One region of the Bacillus salitolerans genome, then DNA from elsewhere that is predicted to be linked to it. Evidence: riboswitches for the same ligand, from Rfam matches in the RefSeq annotation. Region 1 holds a riboswitch; each other region holds the start of a gene.
What was found. A riboswitch is a leader RNA that binds a small molecule or an ion and turns the genes downstream of it on or off. The one in region 1 is predicted to bind S-adenosylmethionine.
Positions count from the first base shown of each region.

Region 2: linked by a shared signal. The riboswitch ahead of ACFSCX_RS14255 (methionine ABC transporter ATP-binding protein) and the one ahead of ACFSCX_RS07705 (sugar ABC transporter substrate-binding protein) in region 1 are both predicted to bind S-adenosylmethionine.
Region 3: linked by a shared signal. The riboswitch ahead of metX (homoserine O-acetyltransferase MetX) and the one ahead of ACFSCX_RS07705 (sugar ABC transporter substrate-binding protein) in region 1 are both predicted to bind S-adenosylmethionine.

Region 1 is NZ_JBHUEM010000008.1:14,059-28,042, forward strand. Features, by position in the region: gene ACFSCX_RS07690 (DUF3900 domain-containing protein) at 1-601, opposite strand, end outside; gene ACFSCX_RS07695 (hypothetical protein) at 1,140-1,289, shown strand; gene ACFSCX_RS07700 (HAD family hydrolase) at 1,604-2,284, shown strand; SAM riboswitch class I at 2,384-2,488, shown strand; gene ACFSCX_RS07705 (sugar ABC transporter substrate-binding protein) at 2,664-3,740, shown strand; gene ACFSCX_RS07710 (sugar ABC transporter ATP-binding protein) at 3,822-5,312, shown strand; gene ACFSCX_RS07715 (ABC transporter permease) at 5,309-6,292, shown strand; gene ACFSCX_RS07720 (hypothetical protein) at 6,318-7,913, opposite strand; gene ACFSCX_RS07725 (stage VI sporulation protein F) at 8,098-8,358, shown strand; gene ACFSCX_RS07730 (hypothetical protein) at 8,565-8,942, shown strand; gene ACFSCX_RS07735 (cytochrome P450) at 8,972-10,294, shown strand; gene ACFSCX_RS07740 (GNAT family N-acetyltransferase) at 10,370-10,930, shown strand; gene ACFSCX_RS07745 (YueH family protein) at 10,956-11,198, shown strand; gene ACFSCX_RS07750 (hypothetical protein) at 11,567-11,734, shown strand; gene ACFSCX_RS07755 (asparagine synthase) at 12,056-12,229, opposite strand; gene ACFSCX_RS07760 (hotdog fold thioesterase) at 12,582-12,965, shown strand; gene kapB (kinase-associated lipoprotein KapB) at 13,115-13,501, opposite strand; gene ACFSCX_RS07770 (peptidylprolyl isomerase) at 13,593-13,984, shown strand, end outside.
Region 2 is NZ_JBHUEM010000022.1:525-6,711, forward strand. Features, by position in the region: gene ltrA (group II intron reverse transcriptase/maturase) at 417-1,700, opposite strand; gene metQ (methionine ABC transporter substrate-binding lipoprotein MetQ) at 2,231-3,034, opposite strand; gene ACFSCX_RS14250 (methionine ABC transporter permease) at 3,056-3,724, opposite strand; gene ACFSCX_RS14255 (methionine ABC transporter ATP-binding protein) at 3,717-4,742, opposite strand; SAM riboswitch class I at 4,900-5,008, opposite strand; gene ACFSCX_RS14260 (O-acetylhomoserine aminocarboxypropyltransferase/cysteine synthase family protein) at 5,147-6,187, opposite strand, start outside.
Region 3 is NZ_JBHUEM010000022.1:6,933-13,119, reverse strand. Features, by position in the region: gene ACFSCX_RS14290 (GntR family transcriptional regulator) at 1-333, shown strand, start outside; gene ACFSCX_RS14285 (ABC transporter ATP-binding protein) at 317-1,216, shown strand; gene ACFSCX_RS14280 (DUF6449 domain-containing protein) at 1,191-3,197, shown strand; gene ACFSCX_RS14275 (RNA polymerase sigma factor) at 3,211-3,720, shown strand; gene ACFSCX_RS14270 (hypothetical protein) at 4,203-4,541, shown strand; SAM riboswitch class I at 4,652-4,763, shown strand; gene metX (homoserine O-acetyltransferase MetX) at 4,831-5,928, shown strand; SAM riboswitch class I at 5,955-6,053, shown strand; gene ACFSCX_RS14260 (O-acetylhomoserine aminocarboxypropyltransferase/cysteine synthase family protein) at 6,130-6,187, shown strand, end outside.

The DNA of each region.
Region 1 (13,984 bases):
CGTGTGAGGACTGGTGAATCTTTAACTCTCGTTCCTCTAGCATTCCTTCTTCAGGCATATAGGGGTATTGAATGGACTTCATATTTTTTGTTGTAATGGCCATTTCGACATTTCGAATAAGTGTAGACTCATCTGATATCGAAGCTACCTTTGGCTCAAAGTCACATTTCATGATAAATACAAATGGATCATCGAAATATTTTCTTAGTTTGGCAGTGGCTATAATAAATACGCCTTCTCGAACAGCGCTTGTTTCAATATAAGCTCGTGCAAATTTTTCATTTTCGTCCTTAAATTTTTCCTTCGTCTCTGCAAAGCGAACACGATTAAATAGATTGTAATTAGGATTTGAATCTAATTCATGCCCTTCAGCAGTAATAAAGTAGCCTACCTTTGTTGGAACTAGTTCGGTTTTAGGATGGCGTTCCACTTTTCGCTTTACAATCTTTGTTAGCTCTCCATCAAGAAAATCCTTCAAGGCATTTTTCTCATAACTAGATTCATCTAATGTTTGAAAATGTTTATAGCTTTTTTGGGCATGTTCACCGCTGCCCTCTACTTTTATGACATAAAATGATAGATACAATATTTGAAAGTCCAATTCCTTCACCTAAATCCCGTAATTATTATTTCTATGTATGAAAAGAAAAAAAGACACCAAAGGTGTCTTTTTGCGTATTGAGGCGAAAGACTGCACGCCACATCGTGCATTTAACCTAAAAGGTATGTCCGTCGACTTACACAATTCAGCTCATCGCTCTATTAGAATAGCATGGAAATAAGTAAAATAGCAATTCAATTATATTGGAAAAATAGGGAATCATTTAAAATTATCATAAGAGCTGATCTAATTATGACGAAAGTATAAAAGTTTTTAGCAAGAGAATGGGCTAGTGACTTGGAACCCAGCTCCATCACCCTGCCACTCGAGGGAGAAAGAAAAATCACTTTTTCCTTGGTCAAATAACCCTAAATGAGTAAAAGGGGAAAGCACCCTTTTTCTCATTTAGGAACATTTGCTATTCCTGAGGCTAAACGGGGGCTTGCGCCTTTTGTTCCTAGACCCCCATAAATACAGGCTTACTATCGAAAGTTATTGCATTGAGACATAAATCAGATGGATTATAAGGAGGCTCACCGTGAAGTTCTTTTGGCGTGATATAGATCAACTTCTCGACGATACAACAGATATAGCTAAAGAATGTTCATGTTTTATGATGAAAGAAATTGATATTGACCAATTACTCAAACACACTGAACATTGGATGGAATATTCTTATCAAGATTAGACTACAGGAAGCAATGCTTTCCTGTGGTTTTTTTAAGTTAAGAAAGTTTCTGGTGTTTAGTTTATACAATGTTACTGCTAAATCTAGCTCCAGCTCCCAAGTGGGTAAGGTAACAACTTTAAAAAATTCTTATGATTTGGAAGCAGCCTTTTCTTCAATATTAAGATAGTATAAAAGTCTTCATTGATACTTGTTTCAAATAGGTCCGTACATTACCTAATGATATGTGAGATGTCTATCTAAACTAGAAGTTTATATACATAGTATAATTAACAGTAATAGGGTATTATTGGTAGAAAAGCGAGGGATTTAACGTGAGTACATATAAGATTGTTTTATTTGACTTGGACGGCACACTTTCTGATCCGAAGGTTGGGATTACAAAATCGGTTCAATATGCCCTAAATAAACTAGGTATAAATGAACCGAATTTAAATAGACTAGACTGCTTCATTGGTCCTCCCCTGCAAGAAACCTTTTCTAGTAAATATGGTTTCAATGAACATCAAACAAAACTTGCAATTGAATTTTATCGGGAAAGATTCAAAGAAAAAGGGATGTATGAGAATACATTGTACCCGCAAATTCCTTCTCTGTTATCAGAGCTTAAAAATAACGGAGTCATTTTAGTAGTTGCTACATCCAAACCAACAGTCTTCTCAAACCAAATTCTAGATTATTTTACTATTCGGGACTATTTTAAGTTAGTTGTAGGAAGTAATCTAGATGGTACTCGCAGTGCTAAAACTGAAATTATTGAATATATCGTGCAACAGTTAAATGTCTCATCATATTCAGATGTAGTAATGATTGGTGATCGTATGCATGATATTATCGGGGCAAAAAACGTAGGAGTCGATTCAATCGGTGTAACGTATGGGTATGGATCAGAAGACGAATTAAAAAAGTGTACTCCTACTTACATCGTTCATCATGTGGAAGAGTTAAGAAAACTATTAGTTTCGGGCGTTATGGTATCGAACGAAAAACAATAACCAGCAAAAAATTCAAATTATTTAAATTTCTTTATTGACAAAGTGGTGCAAACATTTTATTATGCTAATTAATCACAAAAAAAAATAAAGCGAAAACAACTCTTATCAAGAGATGGCTGAGGGACTGGCCCGATGATGCCCGGCAACCTACCGTTTACGGAAAGGTGCTAACTCCTGCAGGAAGGAATTCCTGATAGATGAGAGGTTGCCGAAATCCTTGTATTTGGTAAGCCTCTTTTCTATGGAAAAGAGGCTTTTTAGCGTCCATGATTTAAGATTGGAAAGTTTTCATCGGGAAGGAAGGGGAGGAAATTAGGAAGTATTGTACACTTAAACTTTAATGCGTTAATTTGATAATAAGAGAAAAGGGGTAAGGGGAATGAAACATAGAAAGAGTCTGATTTATACATTACTTTTAACTGTATTGCTAGGTCTTTTATCAGCATGTAGCTCTTCGAATACATCAACAGACACAAAAATAAGTGGGGACCAAGAGCAGAATTCGTTACATAATAAACGAATTGCGCTTATCATGCAAATTAATTTAGGGACATTTTCTTCCCAATACATATCGGGAGTAAAGGATCAAGTTGAGAAGCTTGGCGGGGAAGTAACTGTCTTTACAGCCGATGGTGATTTAGCGAAAATGGCCTCCAATCTAGATGCAGCCATTAACCAAAAATTTGATGGAATTTTAATTGATCATGGTACGAAGGAAGCTCTTGAAAGTGGTGTTAAGAGAGCGTCTGAAAAAGGAATACCAGTTGTTGTGTTTGATGCAGATATCGTAGTGGATGGTGTGACGGTATTAGAGCAAGGTGATCAAAAGATGGCTGAGATGACTTTGGAAAAACTTGCACAAGATGCTGGAGAAACAGGAAATATCGTAAAAATTTGGGTGGCTGGCTTTGCCCCAATGGAGCGTCGTCAAGTTGCATATAAAGAGTTTTTAGAAAAATATTCAAATATTAATGAAATCGCAGCTTTTGGTGCTGCGACTGCCAACACCGCTTTAGATACACAGGCACAAATGGAAGCAATATTAAAACAATATCCGAATAAAGGTGATATTACAGCGGTTTGGGCAGCATGGGATGAGTTTGCAAAAGGTGCCGTTAGAGCAATCCAGCAAGCGGGACGGACTGAAATTAAAGTATATGGAATCGATTTAAGTGATGAAGACTTGCAAATGATTCAAGATCCTAATAGTCCATGGGTTGCTTCTGCAGCTGTTGATCCAACAGATATTGGTCGTATTCAAGTACGTTATTTATACCAAAAGATACATGGTGATGATACGCCAGAGAAGGTTATTCTAGAGCCGGTGTTTGTTGAGCGTACACAGCTTCCAAGTGAGAATATTACGACAGACCAGCTGCATGAACATGTAGAAGGATGGGGAAATAGTCTGCAAGGGTATACAGACTATATTAAAGAGCTTGAGAGCAGTAAATAAGAATATAAGAAGTCCAGTCGAAATAACGATTGGACTTCCTGTTATGAAGGAGAGTGATTGTTTGTGGGGAACGTACTAGAAATGAAACAAATGAATAAATCTTTTTCATCAGTACCTGCATTAAAAAATGTTCACTTTTCTATTAAAAAAGGTGAAATCCATGCGTTGCTGGGTGCAAACGGGGCAGGAAAAAGTACACTAATGAAAATCCTGTCTGGTGCTTATACAGCTGATAGTGGTGATATTTTCATAGACGATAAACCTGTAAAAATGAATAATCCTAAACAAGCAAAAGAACTGGGCATTCAATGTGTGTATCAAGAGGTAGATGTAGCCTTAGTTCCTCATCTAACCGTGGCAGAGAATATACTGTTAGATCGGCAAACAGACCGAAATCGAAAGCTATGGATATCTTGGAAGAAATTTTATCATGAAGCAGAGGAAATTATAAAGAGGCTTGGATTTTCCTTATCTGTTAAGAAAAAGGTTGAAGATTTATCGCTAGCTGAAAAACAGTTAGTTTTAATTGCTAGAGCCATAAAGGAGCAGGCGAAAATTGTTATTTTTGATGAACCAACCGCGCCGTTAAGCGCAGATGAATCAGAACGACTGTTTACCATTATGAAAACATTACGAGATACAGGTGTTGGTTGTATCTTTATATCGCACCGACTTCCAGAAGTATTCCAAATATGTGATCAAATCTCCGTAATGCGTGATGGAGAGAAGGTTGTGACAATTCCTACTTCTAGCACAACAATTGATGAAGTAATTGAGAACATGTTAGGAAAGAGCCTTGAAGAAGAATTTCCAATCATTCATTCAAATCCTGGGAAATCATTACTTACTGTGTCTAATCTTTCAGGTGAAAAGGTAAAAGAAGTCAATCTACATGTTCGTGAAGGGGAAATTGTTGGTATTGTAGGGTTAGTTGGTGCTGGGAAAACAGAGCTCTCTAAGGCGATATACGGGGCTTACTCCACATATACTGGAGAGATATTCAAGGGGAATAAAAAATTATCAATTGTCCACCCATTACAAGCCATTCAAAATGGAATTGTTCTCGTACCTGAAGAAAGAAGAAAAGAAGGAATTTTAGTAGAGGAGTCCATTAACACAAATTTGTCACTCCCCATACTGTCTAAGATGACCAAACTAGGCTTTATTAGTAGAGGGTTAGAATTAAGGCATGCGAAAAGTATGATTAACCAGCTAAAAATTAAAACAACGAATTCCTATGAGGTAGTAGGTCACTTAAGTGGTGGAAATCAACAAAAAGTTGCTGTTGGCAAGTGGTTAAAAACGGATGCAGCTGTGTACATGTTTGATGAGCCTACAAAGGGTGTTGACATAGGGGCGAAGAGTGAGATTTACAGATTAATAGGAGAACTTGCTGGTAAACAAAAGGGAATCTTGTATTTCACAAGTGAAATTGCAGAAGTATTAGGAATTGCTAGTCGTATTTATATTATGTGTGATGGAAAAATTGTAAAGGAATTACTACGTGAGGAAGCTAGTCAAGAGGAAATTATGTATTATGCAAGCGGTGGAGAGGAGGAACACACAGCATGAAAGAAAAAATGATGTCGTTCTCATTTAAATATGGAGCCATCCTCGTGATATTGGCAGTAATCGTATTTTTCTCAATCGTGAACGAATACTTTTTTACGTATGATAATATTGCGGATATCCTCAGATCCATCTCAATTGTAACACTAGTAGCAATAGGAGTTACTTTCTCGCTTATTGTAGATGGATTTGACTTATCCGTTGGCTCAACCGTATCGATTACAACTGTTTTTGTCGCAACCTTAATGGTGTGGTATCAATATCCACTATGGTTGGTGTTCATTGGGCCTCTATTCGTCGGTGGCCTCATTGGACTGTTTAATGCTCTCCTCATCGTAAAAATTAGGATTCCGGATTTGCTTGCTACATTAGGTACCATGTACATTATTAGTGGAATTCATCGCACCTATACAAAAGGTTATTCCATCTATAACCAAATGCCTTTAGAGGATGGAAAGGCCGCACCTGGATCATTTTATGAATCCTTTTTATGGATTGGACAAGGACGACTTCTAGGGATCCCAGTGCCAGTTATAATTATGGTACTTGCTGTAGGTGCCGTTCATATTTTCCTGAATTATACGAGGTGGGGACGCCTTTTGTACATTACTGGTGGAAACCGTGAAGCTGCTCGATTGTCTGGTATTCAAGTAAACAAAATACGAACAATTGCCTATGTATTGTCAGGGGCTTTTGCGGCACTAGGTGGTATCTTATTCGCTGCAAGAGTTGGCTCGGGGCAAATTGATGCAGGGGCACCACTATTAATGGAATCTGTTGCTGCTGTCTTTGTTGGCTATTCTGTATTTGGAGCGGGTAAGCCGAATGTAATCGGAACTTTTTTTGGAGCAGTTCTAATCGGAGTGTTGCTGAATGGGTTAACCATGCTAAACTTCCCTTACTATACATTCGAAATCATTAAGGGAACAGTTCTCGTATTAGCACTAGCAGTTACATTCATACATTTAAGAAGAAAAGTGTAAAAAAGAACAGCAAACGCTGTTCTTTTTACAAGGTATAAGGTCCTACAAGAATCATAATGAATAATATATTTATTCCCATAAAGTAAGAAACTTTTGAGACTATTCCCCACTCTCTATTATGACTAATCATCGTGATAACGTAACAAAGTGCACCTAATAGGATGGGAATCATATACTGGCTCCCACTAAAGGTTAAGTAATCGGGTGCTAATGAGTAGAAAGAACGATTAAATAATTTTTCATGGAATAATAACTGTGCAGCAACAAATAGAGCTACACTTGTGTATTCCACCCATTTTGTTTTGCCTTCAATTAATTCATTATCCTTAAAGAAAATAATCGTTAGGAAAACGGTAGGAAAGATAATCCACATGATTGATAAAAATAACATTAAAAAGCCTGTGAACACACTTGTTAAGGTAGCTGAAGAAGCTGACTTGATGTCGGTGTCAGTAATCTTAAGACTTTGAGCAATAGCCTCTTCATTTGTTGTTGATCCGACGATCGCGTACTGTTCACCAGAAAAATCTAACCAGATGACATTTTCACTATTTATAGGGGCAGGTTCAACAGATACACTGTTCGAGGTGCTTCTTCTCTCTGATAACCAGTTGCTTTCCACTTGAACTGCTTCATAAATATTTACAGCCGTTCTTTTGCCAACTGTTGAACCCTCGGCTGAAAAGAGGACAGTTGGTTGTCCATCCTTTAGGAATAACTCGGGATAACGTGGCTTTCGAATACGTTCTCTCGTCTTGTCATCATAATAGTGCATTTCTTTAAAATCGGCGCCATTTTGTACTTGATCCTTAGAAAGTGAAGCAAAATACGTTCTGTAATTTCTTTTCTGCTGAGCCATACTAAAGGTTGAATAAAGTATATGAATATCCGAATCTGTTTCGATAAAATCAAGACCTGTAAATTCTTCGACACCTGTTTCATCAACTGTAAATAAGGGTGTTGGTGTAAAGGTACCGTTATTGTGCTGAAAGAGAGTTGCCTTTAGCACCCGTGTTGTTCGGTCAGAAAGCACCAAGAATGAAGGACTCTCATCCGCGACAGAAATACTATCAATCTCAAATTCACTTTCCCCTACAAGTGTTCCTTCAAAGGTAGTAGTACTTAGAGAATAAATTCTCTTATCCTGCCAATACATCATTTTATCACTACTTGTACTAAAACCATCGACACCTTCAAGAAGAACCTCTTCTTTTTCGCCGTTGAAAAAAACTATACTATGATTCTGTAAAAATAGTACGTTATTGTCTTTTGCCCAGAATGGAGCCATTGCTGGAATTTTTACAGGTAGTTCAGTTTTGTTCTTAACCTTTAATCCATCTGTTGCATTAAAATGAGTTACTTTATGGTCATTATGACTATAAATATGGATGCCAGCCTCGTCACTGTAGACAAAAGCTGGACTCATCCCAACTTCCCCATGTAATGAAATCGTTCTACTCCAGCCCTCGCTTGGTAAGCTTCTTTCTAGGCTTAAATTTTGCCAGAATACTAGGGATAAAAATATCAGCGTAAGAAGAAAAGGGAGGAGGAGGATTTTTATCATTCCGCCAGTTTGTAAAAATGTTTGTTTCTTTTGAATTTCTGTCTTTGTATGTGTCATGTCATTGACGCCTCCCAAGAAAATACAATATCTCTATACTATTTTACAGGATAAGTATACCAATATTTTGCAGCACTTTACAAATATTACAAATTACCATGTGTTCTTGACACAGACGCCTAGTCCTTTTTTTCTTCTTTTGAATAGAATACACCAAACGAAGGAAAGGAGGGGTTTTCAAAAAATGGGTGACTTGTTTAAAGGTATAGAAAAGAAAACGGGCGTAAAAATGGATGATATCATGAAAGTTGCGAACTCGGTTAAGTCCTCAGACCTTTCAAATGAAAAGGGCCTTAGAAATTTAATTGCCCAAGTATCTAAATTAGCGAATAAAAATGTATCCAAGCAAACCGAGGATAAAATTGTGGAGACGCTATTAAATAAGAAACAAAATATTGATGCTTCAACTATTTCTAAGATGATGGGAAATAACAAAAAAAAATAAAGAGCCAATAAAAACAAGGAAACCATATCAATAGGTTTCCTTGTTTTGTTTTTGTATTGTCAAGAGACACCTTCTATTTGATAGAGTAATTCAGTAACGGGCAAAATGATAACGTAGTAAGAGGACATAGAGAGAGAGTTATGTTTATCGAACAAAACCAAGTGGAGATACTATGATATAAAAAGTTTGTTAAAAGGAGTGATACGATGAAGAAGAAAATCTCTGAAGTCCTTCACCCGGAATTGAAAGACCGTCTAGAACATGAAATTAAGGCGATGTCGTTTACGAAAAATTTCAGATCGTATACATCAGAGGAATGGTATGTTTTCATACCGAGTTTTCAAGATCCTCAAACGGGTGGTGCGGCAGGAAAGGTAATTATCCATTATGATTTACAAGGAAACCGAGAAATCTTCATACACACAACCGTAATTTTCGATGACCCTACATTACATACGTCAACGAATGCACCACTTGTCTATGGAATCGCAGACGAATTGGTCAATCGATTGGTTGGCTATGCTGACACCTTGTTGTCTGTTCATGCAGGTGAGAATTCCTATCAAGCTGAATATAAGCAATAACGAATTTAATGTGAAAGTGGAGGAGTAAATTGGTAAAGCTAGCTAGTATACAAGGACCACAAATCATGAATTACATAAACTTTAGAAAAGACCCATTAAAATGGCTATATGATCAGCTGAAATTAGGGGACATTGTTGCCATCAGTAAAACGGTCCCTAAACCTTCATATGTCATTAATCATCCTGAAAGTGTAAAAGAAATTCTAACAACAAAGGATCCGTACTTTATAAAAGGAAACTCATCCCGAATTTTTAGTAAGACCCTTGGAAATGGATTACTAACAAGTGAAGGAGATGCCCATAAACAACAAAGAAAACGAATTCAACCAGCCTTTCATAAGAGAAGAATTTCTTCATATGGAACAATTGTGACGGATTATACAAATGACCTAATTTCGTCATGGACAGATGGAGAGGTACGAACAATAAGTCAAGACATGATGAATGTAACGCTAAGGATTATTGTAAAGACAATGTTTGGAGCAGATATAAATCGAGAAGAGGAGCAGATTACGACGGCTGTCAATAATATTATTGATAAATCGGCCCAGCTATTACTTTGGCCGTTCCCTTTCTTAGAAAAATGGCCTACCAAAAGTAATAAACGCTATAAACAAAGTATTGAAGTACTCGATCATTTATCACATCAATTAATTGAGCTAGGCAAAAAATATAAAGAAGAGCATTTATTAACTATGTTATTACATACTCGATATGAGGATGGAACAAGATTGCAGGAAAAAGAAATTAGGGATCAGGTTGTAACCTTTATAATTGCAGGGCATGAAACAACTGCTAATGTTCTGTCATGGATGTGGTATTTAGTCAGTCAGCATCCTAATGTTGAAGACAAGTTATTGAAAGAGATTGATACTGTTCTTAAAGGAGAACCCCCAACGTTTGAACATCTCTCCAAACTTCCATATAGCATACAAATATTCCAAGAAACGCTTAGACTCTACCCAGCAGCATGGATCATCTTACGCGAAGCAAATGCCAATGTTAGCATCGCAGGATACTCGTTTCCAAAAGGAAGCTCGTTTCTTATAAGTCCATATGCCATACATCGTCATCCCGCCTATTTTGAAAACGCGGAGAAATTTATCCCAGAACGATTTGAAAAAAGGCAGGCTTCATCCATTCAAAGCTACTCCTATTTTCCCTTTGGTGCAGGTTCAAGAGGGTGTATTGGAAGTCAGTTTGCCATGATGGAGGCTGTATTAGTGTTTGTAGTGATTAGTCAGAAGTTTAAGTTAAGGTTAGCTAATCCAAACGATCACGTACTACCGGAGCCTTTACTGTCACTTCGAATTAAGGATGGTCTTCAAATGAGACTTGTTAAACGTGAATAGTTATAATAGAAGTAAGTGAACTCTCTAGTATTACCTGGAGGGAGCACTTTAAGGTTTGGATAAAGAGGTGAAGATATGGAATGTAAAGAACTTGAGATACCAATTATTGAAACAACCCGCTATTTGTTGCGCGGAATGATGATTGAGGATGCTCCATCTTTATTTTCGTTTATGTCTGACAAAGAAACGATGAAGTATATTACTCCCCATCCTATCGAAAGGTTAGAGGATATGAGGAAGAGTATAGAACAGAGTTTAATCAATTTTACCCAAAATAAAGAAATACCATGGGTCATCCTAAATAAACGAGACGAAGAAGTGATTGGGATGTTCCGTTTTCATAAATTGCATACTTGGCATAAAAAAACAGAGATGGGCGTAGTCATCAAAAAGGAATTTCAAAATAGTGGGGTGATGACAGAAATTTTAGAACCGATTTTATCATATGGTTTTCATACCCTACAGTTAAACAGAATAGTAGGCGATATATTTGCCGGTAATGTTGGTTCAAGCAAGCTCTTACAAAAGTATGGATTCCATAAGGATGGAGTGCTTAGACAAACTGATTTTGATGGTGAACAATACCATGATACAGTTGTCTATTCACTATTAAAGTCAGAATATCCCGCAAGGTAGAAAATGTAAGGAAGGGTGGTTTACTGTGAAAATAAGAAAAGCAGCGTTTGAAAATCATAAAGAGCTTATACATACTTACATATACGAAGACAAAAAAGAAGAGTACTTCATTATCGCAGTTCCAGCGATACAATGGTCTTATAAACTACCTTATGATTATTTAGCCTCAGTAAAAGAAGAAATGAAAGACTCGATTCAAAAAACAAAAACAAGTGAAATTGCAGATGAACTTGTAGCAAAGGTATTTATGTGGATTCATGAAATGTAGGAAGGGAAGCGTCCCTTCTTTTTTTAATGATTTAGAAAGTAAGAGAATGGGTTAGTGACTTGGAATCCAGCTCCAGCACTCAGCCAAGATGAAGTGGCGACGATCTACTCGAGGTCAAATAACCTGTCATGAATAAAAGGGCAAACGCCCCTTTTTTTTATGCCAGAACATTCTCTCTGCCTGAGTCTTTTGTTCGTTTTTGGATATATCTTAAGTAATTGAGGAAAATATTATCGTAAATTAATATAGGAAAGGAAGTTACATGCAGAGGATGGAGTGAACATCTTACTTAATCATGGATGGTTGGAAAAGCCACTTGTACCAGAAAACCCTTGAACAATCCAAGATTCATCATAAGGAGGAAATTTATGAGTGAAAGAGATGATTTAGGAACGGTTAGAGATGCAAGTGAACGAGGTGCGAGAGAAGATATTATCCATTTTACGGAATATGATGGAGACGAATATGATTTGCGGAAATCAAATCCACTCTATGAAGGAACCAGACAAAAAATCGATGAAAACGGTTCACCTTAATTCATTGAAGTGAGAATTTCTTTACAAGATTCCATCATTGAGAACACCTACTTACAACTTTGGATTTTATACCGCCCTAACTGGCACTAAGACCATACTTCAAAACTATAGAAGATTCGAAGAAGTTTTTAAGTGGGGGATAAACGCAAGTATGAACCCTGCGATAAGAGGAACACAGACTAAGTTCGCCACATCCTGTGGAACGTCTGTGTGACCCACATCACGCGGGCCAAAACAAACAATCAGTGGAGAATAAGAAAAACCTGATTGAAGATTCACTTATTAAGTAAAAAGCGAGCATAATGCTCGCTTTTTGAATTCCTACCGGCGATGTTCTACTAAATCAATCGCACCTAGCACAACATGTGCTAAGCCAAAACCAAAGATGGTGTTCGAAATCATCGGACTTACCTTTCGATTTTGCTTCAAGGCATACCCCGTGGCTGTAACGGCTGTACCTAATACTGTTGGAATTAATCCCTCACGTATATCCATTCGTAAGCCCTCCTTTTTGGTGGAATTCTATATTAGAATAACCACTAAAGACATGTTTATCCCGCCTAACTAGCGCTAGACCTTACTTCAAAACTTTAGAAGATTCGAATAAGTTTAAGTGGGGGATAAACACCAGTAAGAACCCGATAATAGTAAGATCGCCACTTTCTGTGGCGACGTCTGAGTGACCATATCATGCGGGCCTCAATTAACAATCAGTGGAGGATGAGAAAACCTCCACTGATTGGAGCTAGATTTTATGTTTGGAAAAGTTAGATGGCAAAGTAATCGTAGAAGGAAATTATAAATGAATATCGAATGTTTTGGAAAAGAGAAAGAGAGGGAGCTAAATATGAAATTAGAGAATACATTAATTGAAACGTTAGGAATAGAAATTAAAACAGTAGAAGAAGGTAGAGTAATTGCAACAATGCCAGTGGATGCTCGGACACACCAGCCGTTTGGCGTTTTGCATGGAGGTGCTTCTGTCGCATTAGCAGAAACAGTGGCGAGTATCGGTTCATATTTTTTAGTTGATCATGAAACGGAAAGCTGTGCTGGATTAGAAATTAATGCGAATCATGTTCGCCCCAAAAAAGAAGGAATCGTTACGGCAATTGCAACAATCCTACATAGAGGTCGCACGACCATGGTTTGGGATATAAAGATTGTGGATGAGGAAGAAAAATTGATTAGTGTTTCTAGATGTACAGTTGCAGTATTTAAAATAAAGTAAAATTTTACATTAACAAAGGGACAGCAACCTTGTGAACCTATTAGCCAAAAATAGTGCTGTTCCCCATATATAGATTGGAAGGAAAGAAAGTAAGTGAACATTTCTTTTAAAGTGTTCGCTTTCCTTTTGGTGATAGTAAAACTCAAGGCTTATTCCTTGAAGTAGTCTTTTTCAAGTATGTTTAATTTTTCTATGCTCATGCGACTCCAATCGCTTTTTTCAGACTCGAGTTCCTGTCGAAGTTTATCAATCGCCCCTTTTAGTGATTCCTTGTATCCAGGAACCTCCCCATCAAATCTTTTAACCATCTGTTTTGGAATATTTGTTTGTTCACGTTCAGCCAGTGCTCGGCGTTCATGAAAAATGGGAACATCAACTGATTTGTGTGAGTGCAAATCCCCTTGTGTTGGATGCTTTAAGACAGAGAGTACCTTTACAAGATAATGCTCTGGACGAATGTTTGTTATTTCCCCAATATAAACACCTGTCTTATAGGGTGCTTTTACGGTATCACCAATTTGTAAAGATTCATTCATGTTTATGTCCTCCTCTTACATTGCTAGTTTGTTGTCTACATAGTAACATAGAGGAAAAGTCATAAGAAAGATAAATGGAGAGTGTAATGAAATGAAAATCGTAAACATATTAGCAATAATGATTTTATCCATGTTTCTATTAGTTGCTTGTGGAACAGCTGATGAACAATCGAAGAATGTTGAGGAAGAAACGAAATCGACTGTAGTAGAAGGTAATGGTGAGGCGAACCCTTATCCACAGCTTTATGCAGGGCAAAATAATATTCCGACGGTTGATATGATCACTTCCAAAGGAACAATTACAATTGAATTATATCCGGAAATCGCCCCAAAGGCAGTTGAGAACTTTCTCACTCATAGTAAGAATGGTTTTTATAATGGACTAACCTTCCATCGTGTCATGAATGAGTTCATGATACAAGGTGGAGACCCACTCGGAAATGGTACTGGTGGAGAAAGTATATACGGGGCGCCTTTTGAAGA
Region 2 (6,187 bases), on a different contig from region 1:
TTGTTTACTTACCTCGTTTTGCTTTTTACTTACCTCGTTTCTCCTTTTACTTACCTGTACTTCCTTTTTACTTACCTGTACCTTTGGTTACTTACCTCGTTTGACTTTTTACTTAACTCGTTTCTCCTTTTACTTACCTGTACTTCCTTTTTACTTACCTCTTCCTTTGTTTACTTACCTCGTTTGACTTTTTACTTTCCTCGTTTCTCCTTTTACTTACCTGTACTTCCTTTTTACTTACCACTGTATCTTTTTACCTAGCTCGCTTTGGATCCTACTTTACTTATCCCGTTCCTTTGTATACTTACAACGTTTTCTTATCCTACAATAATATAATCGAGTAGGAGGAGGTGACTAACCTCCGACCTCTCACACCACCGTACGTACGGTTCCGTATACGGCGGTTCAATTTTATTCTAAGCATGTACTTTATTGTAGTGTTGAACACAAGAGGTTAGACCGAAAGCGGCTAATCTCTTATTTGTTATAGTTGTAGTAAGTACCCACGAATAGGCGATTCTAGCCACACCCTTGCTTGTGTGGCTATATTTATATGCATTATTCCAATTCATCCCTAGCTTAATCAGGTTCTTTCGGCGATTCTTCGCTGTTTTCCACTTCTTCCAAATACACATTCTTAGTCGAAATCTTGTGTGGGAGTCAATGTTTCTAAGCAAAGTTTTCATGTAACCAACTTTAAAATAGTTAATCCATCCTCTAACTAGTTGATTAATACGCTCCACTTGGTACTTCGTCCCAACACTCCAATTCTTCCTAGTTAATTGTTTAAGTTTGTATTTGAAGTATTCTACTGACTTATGATGAGGTTTAGCTTTGTATACCTCCGCTAGCTTGTCTTTAAAGAAGCCGAACCCTAAGAATTTCATATCTGGCTCGTTCGGTGTGATAACCCTTGATTTTTCGACATTAACAATTAGACCTAGTTTTTCCTCAATGAATTTTGTCACAGACCTCATCACTCGTTTGGCTGCCATCTCACTTTTCACAAGGATAATACAATCATCTGCATAACGTACAAAGTGTAGACCACGGTTCTCTAATTCTTTATCCAGTTCGTTAAGCATGATATTGCTTAGTAGTGGAGATAAATTTCCTCCTTGCGGAGTACCTATTACGGTTTCTTTGTAGTCTTCATCTATTTGAACACCACTCACTAGAAACTTTCGAATAAGAGAAATCACATCTCCGTCACTGACTGTTCTTGATACCAGATTCATTAGTCTGTCGTGATGTACTGTGTCGAAGAAACGCTCGAGGTCTATATCCACTATCCAGTCGTAGCCATCATTCATGAATTCTAAAGCTTGTAAGATCGCCATTTCTGCATATCGTTTGGGTCTGAATCCGTAACTATACTCGCTAAAACCCTTGTCAAACATAGGGGTGAGAACTTGTGCTATTGCTTGTTGAATGACTCTATCTATGACGGTAGGTATACCTAGTAGTCGTTTCCCCCCATTTGGTTTCGGTATTTCTACTCTTAAAACCGGTTGAGGTTGATATTTTCTCCCTCTGATTTGTTGGATAATCTCAGCTTTGTTCATTGCCAAATATCCCTCCAACTCATCTACCGTCATACCATCGACACCTGCTGCACCTTTGTTTTTCTTCACCTGTTTAAATGCCTGGTTAAGATTGTCTCTATCAAGAATCTCATCAAGTAGTTTTCTTTCATACATGCTTGTTATTTCCTTTCCCTTCTCGTAGAAATGGTATCCACTTTTCCGCATTGTGCCAGTGGTCTATTTCCTCTCCCAATCGAGATTTCTATAACGATAAAATTGTTCGGCCCTTCGCTCCTTCTAACTTTCATTAGATATCTCCACTACTACGGCTTATGCTGACTTCTCACTATCCAGTCTTGTATCACTACAAGGGTTTGGTGTAGACCAGTGAGACCTCCCCAGTTAAGGTGCGAACTCTTTCCCTTCATCCATCTGCCATATATACACCGTATGATACAGTAGCTATCGGACTTTGACTTCTTATGCAGTCTTATCCTCATACGTTGCCTCTTATATGGTTTCTGTTCGTCAGACCGAAGGTTTGCCTCGAGCTTCCTTCAGATTCCACGTCACCGTGGACACCCTTGCTTTTAGCTATGTACTTACCGCTACAAGGTCGTACTCGGGACTTTCACCCGTTAGAGTTCGCCCATGCTGGGCGAACATAAAACGCCTAAGCATTTTGCTTAGGCGTGATCAAAGTTTTATTCACTTACAGGAACTACTGCACCCTCATATTTTTCTGTAATAAAGCTTTGGATTGCTTCAGAACGAAGTACCTCAACTAGTGTCTTAATAGCTTCCAGATTTTCGTCGCCAGTACGTACAGCAATAATGTTTACATAAGGTGAATCTGGTCCTTCTATCGCAATGGCATCTTTTAATGGATTTAATCCCGCGTCAATTGCGTAGTTTGTGTTGATTAGCACTGCGTCCCCCTCATTGTTATTATAAACTTGTGGAAGTAAGCCTGCTTCAACATCTGCCTTGAATACTAAGTTCTTTGGATTTTCAGCAATATCATCAACTGTAGCTGTTGTTGTGTCGATACCTTCTGTTAGAGTAATTAACCCTTGGCTTTGTAACATTGTTAATATACGTCCATGATCTGCAACAGAGTTACTCATAATGATTGTTGCTCCATCAGGTAGTTCATCTAGACTTTTGTATTTTTGTGAATATACACCGATAGGTTCGATGTGAATTCCACCAGCGTTTACGAAGTCATATTCATTTTCAGCAATTTGTGCTTCTAAGTAAGGAATGTGCTGGAAATAGTTTGCATCGATTTCTTCATCAGCTAATGCTTTGTTTGGTAAAATATAATCTTGGAAAGGAATGATTTCTAATTCAATTCCCTTTTCTGCTAAAATTGGTTTTGCTTGTTCTAAAATTTCAGCGTGTGGTACGTTTGAAGCTCCTACCACTAACTTTCCTTCGTTACCGCCACAAGCTGCTAATGTAAATAATACTGCTACTAAACTAACAAATGTTAAAATCTTTTTCATGTTGTCTTCTCTCCTTATTTTTTATCTTTTATCTATAGATGATGTGACAATGTCACCGATAAACTGAATAATAAATACAATAATTAAAATGAAAATCGTTGATATTAGCGTTACATCATTTTGATTTCGTTGAAATCCGTCCAAGAAAGCTAAGTTTCCAAGACCACCCGCTCCAACAACACCTGCCATCGCCGTGTATCCGACTAACGCAATGGCTGTAACCGTTATTCCTGATACGAGTGCCGGCATTGACTCTGGAAGTAAGACTTTCCATATAATCGTTCCGGTCGTTGCTCCCATTGCCCTCGATGCTTCAATGACTCCTTTATCAATTTCTCGAAGTGCAATTTCTACCATTCTTGCATAAAACGGTGCTGCTCCTATGATGAGCGCCGGTAAAGCTGCATTGGATCCTAGCATCGTTCCAACGATAAACTTCGTAAATGGAATTAACAGTATAATAAGGATAATAAACGGAATTGAGCGGAAGATATTGACGATTCCAGCAATCGTTTGGTTGACGGTTTTGTTTTCCCATAAATTCCCTTTACCGGTTAAAAACAATAGGAGTCCTAAAATTACCCCGAATACAAATGTTGCTAGAACAGAAACAGCTGTCATATAAAGTGTTTGCAGAGTAGCATCAATCATTTTGTCCCACTTTACATTTGGTAGAAGTTGATTAAACACTTGAAATCACCTCCACACCGACTGACTGCTCTCTTATATAAGAAATAGCTTTTTCTACTTCAGTGTCTTCTCCATCAATGTGAAGAAATAATGCACCATAGGCTCCCGTTTGTAGTTGAGCAATTTTCCCTTGAAGTATATTGACCGTAATATTAAAGTTACGAATTACATTTGAAATGACTGGCTGCTCGGTTCCCTCTCCTACAAACGTCAACTGAATGACCTGACCATTTGGATAACGATGAAGTAAATGTTCAACCGTTTCCTTCGTTTCTTCTGGCTCAGTTAGTTGACCGACAAAACGCTTCGTAATAGGCTCCTGTGGATTTTTAAACACCTGCAACACATCGCCTTCTTCAACGACAATCCCATTTTCCATAACCGCAACACGATGGCAAATTTTACGAATGACATGCATTTCATGAGTGATAAGCACGATCGTGAGTCCGAGTCTTTCATTGATGTCGACTAGTAAATCTAGGATGGAATCGGTTGTTTGAGGATCTAAAGCTGAAGTCGCTTCATCACACAGTAGTACCTTTGGATTATTGGCTAATGCCCGTGCAATTCCAACACGTTGTTTTTGTCCACCACTTAGCTCAGAAGGATAGGCATCCCCTCTCCCCTCAAGGCCAACAAGCTTAATCAGTTCATTTACTCTCTTTACTTGCTCCTGTTTTTGGACACCAGCTATCTCTAATGGGAAGGCTATATTTTCTCTTACCGTTCTAGACCAAAGCAAGTTAAAGTGCTGAAAAATCATACCAATCTCCTGTCTTGCCTGTCTCAGCTCTCTGCCATTGATCTTAGCCATATCTCTTCCAGCGACAATGATTGATCCATCTGTTGGTTTTTCTAGCTGGTTAAACATTCGGATAAGTGTGCTTTTCCCTGCTCCACTATACCCAATGATTCCGAATATTTCTCCTTCTGCTATTTCCAGGTTAATTCCATTCACCGCGGTAACCTTCCCAGATTTTGAAGAGAATACTTTTTTTATATTCTTTAATGCAATCATGTTTTCCTCACCTTCTTTCCCTAAGTATCTTTATCGAATTACTACGGATAGTGTCATCGTCGTATCATATTTTTCCTTTAGTAAAAGGAAAAATATTAGATTAGAACAAAAAACCCTTTCTGCAATATGACAGAAAGGGTAAACATTCGTTTCCTCTCTCTCATCTTCCAAAGCAAACGCTTTGTAGGAATTGGCACCATTTCAACATCTTGTTGACGGTTGCCGGGTTTCATAGGGCCCAGTCCCTCCACCTCTCACGATAAGAGTTGTGTACGCATACACACTTTATTCAATTAGCACTTTAAATCACTCAAGGAAAAATTATTACGAAGGTAATCTTAGCATGTGCATGATTTAATCGTCAATACCTATTTTAAAATAATTTTATAGTATTCTTGTAACTATCAATCTACTGTTGCCTCTTTCCTGATTTCATTAGACACACCAGAAGCAAGAATGAGTGCTTGATTTAAATCATTCGTTAAATCTCTCACGGATTCAAGACCAATAGACAGACGTACTAACTCTTCAGTCACACCGGTTGCTATTAGTTGGTCACTAGTTAATTGAGAATGTGTAGTTGAAGCTGGATGAATGACAAGGGACCTTGCATCACCAACATTGGCTAAGTGGGACCATAGTTCAAGCGAATCAATAAATTTCTTACCTGCGTCTCTGCCACCCTTAATTCCAAAGACAACCACTGCCCCCTGACCTTTTATTAAGTATTTTTTTGCGAGAACAAACGATTCATGAGATTTAAGTCCTGGATATGAGACCCAATCAACTGATGGATGATTCACTAAATATTGTGCTATTTCCTTTGCGTTTTTAACATGTTTTTCCATTCGGAGCTGTAGTGTTTCAAGCCCTTGCAAAAGTAGAAATGCATTAAAAGGACTCAAGCATGAACCAAAATCTCGTAATAGCTGAACACGCAATTTAATGATATACGCCGCTTCACCAATATCTATATAACGTAAGCCGTTATAGCTAGGATCTGGATCTGTGAATCCAGGGAACTTATCACTGTTCCAATTAAATTTCCCTCCATCTACAATGAGCCCCCCAATGGAGTTTCCGTGACCTCCAATCCACTTCGTTGCTGAATGAACAACAATATCTGCACCCCATTTTAATGGTTTACAAAGCGACGGAGTGGCAAAAGTATTATCCACAATTAAAGGAATACCTGCCTCATGTGCAATATTGGCTACTGCTTCAATATCAAGAATTTGCAAACTCGGGTTTCCAATCGTTTCGGCGAATACCGCCTTCGTCTTATTAGTTATGGCTTTCTTAAAATTTTCTGGGTTGGAAGAATCTACAAACGTAACCTTAATTCCATATTTCGGAAAAGTCGTGGAAAATAAATTATAGGTCCCTCCATACAAATTAGTAGCCGCTACAATCTCATCGCCTGCATGTGCAATATTCAAGATTGC
Region 3 (6,187 bases), on a different contig from region 1:
TTTATTATGAATGATATGTTAAAAGTTGATGAGCAACTCCCCTCAGTAAGAACACTTGCACAACAGCTTACGATAAATCCAAATACGATTCAGAAAGCCTACCGGGAGCTTGAGAGACAAGGATATATATATTCTGTACCGGGAAGAGGGAGCTTCGTTAGTGATGCAACTACAGTTATTAATCAAGAAAAGATTATTAAAGTTAAGCAAGAGTTAGTCAAACTATTTTCAGAGGCATTATTTCTAGGATTGAAAAAGGATGAGATTCTCAAAATATTTGAAGAAGTGGATGAAATCGGTAGAGGAGGTATGACGAATGATTCAAGTGAATAACCTCTCCAAAATGTTTGAGGGTTCAGAAGGAATTAAGGAAGTTAGTATGGCCATTCAGAAAGGTTCAATATATGGATTACTAGGATCTAATGGAGCAGGAAAAACGACACTGTTAAGAACAATAGCAGGGATACTACGACAGGATCATGGCTCTATAACAGTTGAAGGTCAGTCTGTTTTTGAAAACGATACAATAAAACGAAAGTTATTCTTCATCCCAGACTCGCCTTATTTCTTTTCACAATATACGGTCCGTCAAATGGCAAACTTCTACAGCACATTCTATCCTACTTGGTCAGAAGAGAGGTTTCAAAATCTAAAAGCTGTTTTTGAAATTGACCTTAACAAGAAAATTCAAAAACTATCTAAAGGAATGCAGAGACAAGTTATATTTTGGATTGCACTTTCATCCATGCCAGAGATCTTAATTCTAGACGAGCCGTTTGATGGTTTAGATCCTGTGATGAGAAAGAAAATTAGAAACTTACTAATTCAAGATGTGGCCGATAGGAAAATGACAATCATTGTTTCCTCCCACAATCTTAGAGAAGTGGAAGATATTTGTGACAGTGTGGGTATATTACATAAAGGTCAGGTGTTATTAGAAAAGGATTTAGACGATTTAAAATCAGATATCCATAAAATACAAATAGCTTTCAAAGATCATCATGAGATTGAAATGACAAATGACATAACGATTCTTTATAGAGAAAAACGAGGTAGTGTCTTGCTTCTAATAGTACGAGGTAAAGAAGAAGCTATCTATAAACACCTTCAAACATACAATCCAGTTATCTTTGATATGCTTCCTCTTACATTAGAGGAAATATTTATCTATGAAATGGGGGATGTTGGATATGCAATCCAGAACGTCTTGGTTTAATAAAGAAATAATACTGCAAGGTCTGAGAAGTTCAGGGTGGATAGGGGCTATTTATTTTATAGCACTTTTATTCGCCATTCCACTTAGACTCATTATGATAAAAACAAGTGAATATCCTGAACGGGAATACTATATAGTAGATAATCTTTTTTCTTATAATAATGATATTCAAATCATACTTATGCTTGGAATACCGATACTAACAGCCATTTTTATGTTTAGATTTATGCAAGTAAAGCAATCCTCTGATTTATTTCATAGTCTACCAATGAGAAGAGGAGCGTTGTTTAACCATCATTATATTTTAGGAATTGGAATACTTGTTATACCTGTCTTGCTAATTACTATATTAATGATGGTGATGCAGCCAATCATGGAATTAGATGAATATTATAGCTTAGGTTCCATATTTCATTGGGCATTTATCATATTAGCATTAAATTTGCTGTTTTTTTCCGCTGGAACATTAATTGGTACTCTATCAGGAATTTCCATAATACAGGGTGTGTTAACCTATATTTTTTTACTATTCCCTGTTGGAATTAGTATTTTAGTGGGTTTTCATATTGGTGAATTTACATATGGTTACGCAAGTGATTATTACACTAAAAAAATATTTGAACAGTATTTTTCACCCATTACTAGAATACTAGATATTCAAAATTTCTCTCCAACGAATGTTGAAATTATTAGTTATATCGTTATAGCATTATTACTTTACGTTATAGCTATATGGTTATATAAGAGAAGGAACTTGGAAAGTGCGGGAAGTCCTATTGTTTTTGCAGTATTGAAGCCTATCTTTAAGTATGGGGTTACATTTTGCTTCATGTTATTTGCAGGATTATATTTTGGTGAAGTACAGGAATCAATAGGATGGACTATATTTGGATATATTGTTGGAGCAATTATCGGATATCTAATTGCAGATATGATTTTACAGAAAACATGGAGAATAAAAATTAATATTATAGGTTTTGCTTACTATTCAATAGTAGTTGCTGGTATATTCATTCTCATTATTTCTGATGCTACGGGCTATGAAAAAAGAACGCCAGAAATTGATGATATAGAAAGAATATATCTTAATGATATGGCATATCACTACATGAATTTAGAAACTGAAAATATTCATTATCTTCAAGATAGAGAAAATATAGAATCCGTTATTAGGTTACATGAAAAAATTATTAGTGAGAAAGAAGTAGATATTGATTCTTCAAAGCAGTTAGGTAGACATGTGTTCATCGTCTATGAGTTAAAGAATGGGAATAAGATGGTTCGTCAATATACCGTTGAAGCAGGGGAAAAGTATGCTTCTTATTTAAAACCAATCTATGAATCAATAGAATATAAAAAGATTGCTTTTAATCTACTAAATTTAAGCAGTAGCGACGTTGAGACAATACGTCTGTCACCAAGTGGACCTGTATCTCGTTCGGTATCAATTTCTGATGAAGAGGAGATCGAAACGTTATTACAATCACTCAAAAAGGATATTGAAAGCCTGACGTATGATCAAATACAAAATCAACAGGGAAGCTTATCAAATGTAGAAGTGGGCTTAAAGAGTCAGGAAGAACCACAGATAAATGGTTATACTCGTCACTATTTTGAGCACTACTCTTTGCAGTCATACTATTACAATACAATTAGTTGGTTAAAGGAGCATGATAAATTTGAAGAGGCATCCATCATAGGGAATGACTTTCAAAAAGCACTGATCATTAAAAGTAGTCAAGAACTAAAGGATTTCTTTTACAAAGAATCACCTAAAAGCCTCCTTAATTACCTTGAGAAACAAAGTGACGTACTAACAATCACAGACAAGGAACAAATTATTCAGGCATGGGAACAGTCTACACATCAATTAGAGGGACAATATTTCATTGCATTCGTGTTCGATAATAACGAAATTGTCGAAATGATGAGTTTTAAAGAAGGTAAAGTGCCAAGTTTCATAAAAAGTTCACTCAAATAAGAAGGCGATAAAAATGAATTGTGAAGGAATGTATCAAACCTTTTATAAGAAGTTGTATAATACCATTTTTGCAATGGTAAGGGACCATTATTTAACGGAGGACATTGTTCAGGATACCTTCATAAAGGCATTTGTTAAGTTTGATACGATATCAGCTACAGAAAAGGCGGGTGCCTGGTTAACCGTCATTGCAAAGAGGACCGCTATAGACGCGATTCGAAAAGAGAGTAGGAGAGTACATGTCTCGATTGAAGATATAGATCAGTATTTTAGTGAAATCTCAGAAAAGTACGTATTAGAAGATGAAGTACAGTGTGATTTATTAAAGGAAAGAGTTGAACATGAGATTAAACTACTTAGTGTTGATCAAAGAGCGATCATCCATCATAAAGTAAATAATGGTTTGAAAGAGAAGGAAATCGCTGACAAACTTGATATTAGATCAGGAACCGTTAAAATCAAACTTTACCGTGCAAGAAAGCAGCTGAAAGAGAAAATATATGGTCAAACATATAGTGCTTGATTGAAAAAGAGTTCATCTTATAGGTGAACTCTCTTTTTTAGCTACTAGAAAATAAAATATGATGGAACCTAATGTTACCTTCTGTTTCTGTACAAATAGTATATTGCATATAAAAACTATGCTATCAGCAACTAGTAAGGGCTTGGTGCTATACAAGTTTCTGTATCAAATAAGGCAATTAGATTGGTAGTAGAAGTGACTTGCGATCAAGAGCGTACCTGTGTATAAATAGTGAATACATCTTGATTTTTTCTATGGTCCTTATGCAATATTTGACATATTTCTCAGGAAATATTCAATTTTTGTATATTCTAATGAAATGTGTCGACTATATAACACAATGTAACATATTTCTTGGGAAATATACCATTTATTGTAGAAGCGTAGGTAAGGGTTAATAATCTGTCGAACGAATCATAAAGGTAGATAACGTTCATATGTAGAAAGGTGTATGTAAGCTAAAAGTGAAAGGGTTGAGATACATGAAGCTATTACTTGAAAAGTTCACAGAGGTAGTTCTAATTCAACCAAATTTAAAACCTATTCTCCCGGTAAATCCGTTGTATATTTCATTTCAATCAGGATATGATCTATTATTCTTAAAGATTTCGTCTCAAGGATGTGAAGTGTTTAATGATTGTCAGGAGAGAACAGACCTTTGGATAAAAGGTGACCTCACTTGTATCCAATCATTTTTGATGGGGAAAGAAAGATTAAGAAAAATTGAAAGTAGAAATCAACTGAAAATTACTGGATCATTTAAAGACATCTTATTAGTGGAGTCATTATTTGCATTATGTAACATTGAATTATCAGCATAAATAAAAAGATAGGATTATGTTATTGTAAGAAAGTTAAAAAAATGGTTTGACAGGTCGAAAAAAGATGTGCTATATTCATATCAATATTTATTCAGAAAATTTAATAAAGTATCTTATCCAGAGAGGTGGAGGGACTGGCCCTATGAAACCCGGCAACCGATTTTCTTAGTTGAAAACACGGTGCCAATTCCTGCGGAGCTTTATGGCTTTGGCAGATAAGAAGAGTAGATTGAATGATGCCCTCTTCTTGTGAAGAGGGCTTTTTTAGTTTGAGAAAGGAGGCAGGTTGTTGTTAACGACGAGAAGGTCACTTGAGTTTGAAAATGGGGAAATACGGATTGGTGACTTCCAAACTGAACATGGGGAAACGATTAACAACGTAACGATAGCGTACGAAAGAGTAGGGTGTGTAGGGGCACCAATCCTATTAATCTGTCATGCTCTAACCGGTAACCAACATGCCGTTGGGTCATTAAAAAATCCTGGCTGGTGGTCAGGATTAATCGGACCTGGAAATAACATTGATACTGAGAAATGGCAAGTAATTACACTTAATGTCTTAGGAGGTTGTAATGGTTCAACAGGACCCACCTCAAATAACGGGGATGGACAGAAGTATGGTTCATCTTTTCCGTCAATTACTATAAGAGATATCGTAAGGAGTCACTATATTGCATTGAAGAGTTTAGGAATTCATGAGGTTCACTCAATAATAGGCGGTTCTCTTGGGGGAATGCAAGTCTTGGAATGGGGGATATTGTACCCGAATTTTGCACCACTGCTTATTCCGTTAGCTACTTCCCCATATGTAAGCGACTATAGCATCGCCTTTAATACGATTGCACGATATGCCATTACAAGTGATCCTAATTGGGTAGATGGTAACTATAGTGAAAATCCAAGGAATGGTATGGGAATAGCTAGAATGATTGGGATGATATCGTATCGTTCTGCAGGACAGTTCAATACTAGGTTTCAACGAAAAAAATGTGATATAGGAGGTGAAAGTTCTAAAGACAGTACGTATCAAATAGAATCCTATTTAAAGTATCAAGGTGAAAAATTTATCAATCGTTTTGATGCGAATAGTTATTTGTATTTACTGAAGGCAATGGATCATCATGATATTGGATTTAATCGTGGGGGGTGGAGAGAGGCAGTAGAACTTTTTCAATCAAAAATTGTTGCCTTTAGCTTTGAGGATGACCTACTATATCCTGCTAATCTTCTAGAAGAATTGGTTACCTTATACCAAGCAAGAAATGGAGTAGCGTCTCATTATGTGATTCCGACTGCCTTCGGGCACGATGGTTTTCTTGTCGAGTTTGAAAAATGGGGGAAAATACTGGAGCAGGAGTTGTGTTCTGTCAGGCAAAAGGAAAGATAATTACACTCTTTGAAAATTCTATAAACTTCTTATCAAGAGCGGTGGAGGGACTGGCCCATTGAAACCCGGCAACCATATATAGGTGCTAATTCCAGCAGAGATTTATTAATTCTGAAAGATAAGAAGGGGAATTATCCGTCATCCTCTTCTTAAATAGGGTGTTTTTTTATTGAAATACATTATTAGAAAGGGGAAGATGAAATGACAAATCAAGCTTATGAATTAGAAACATTATTATTACATGGAGGGTATTCACCTG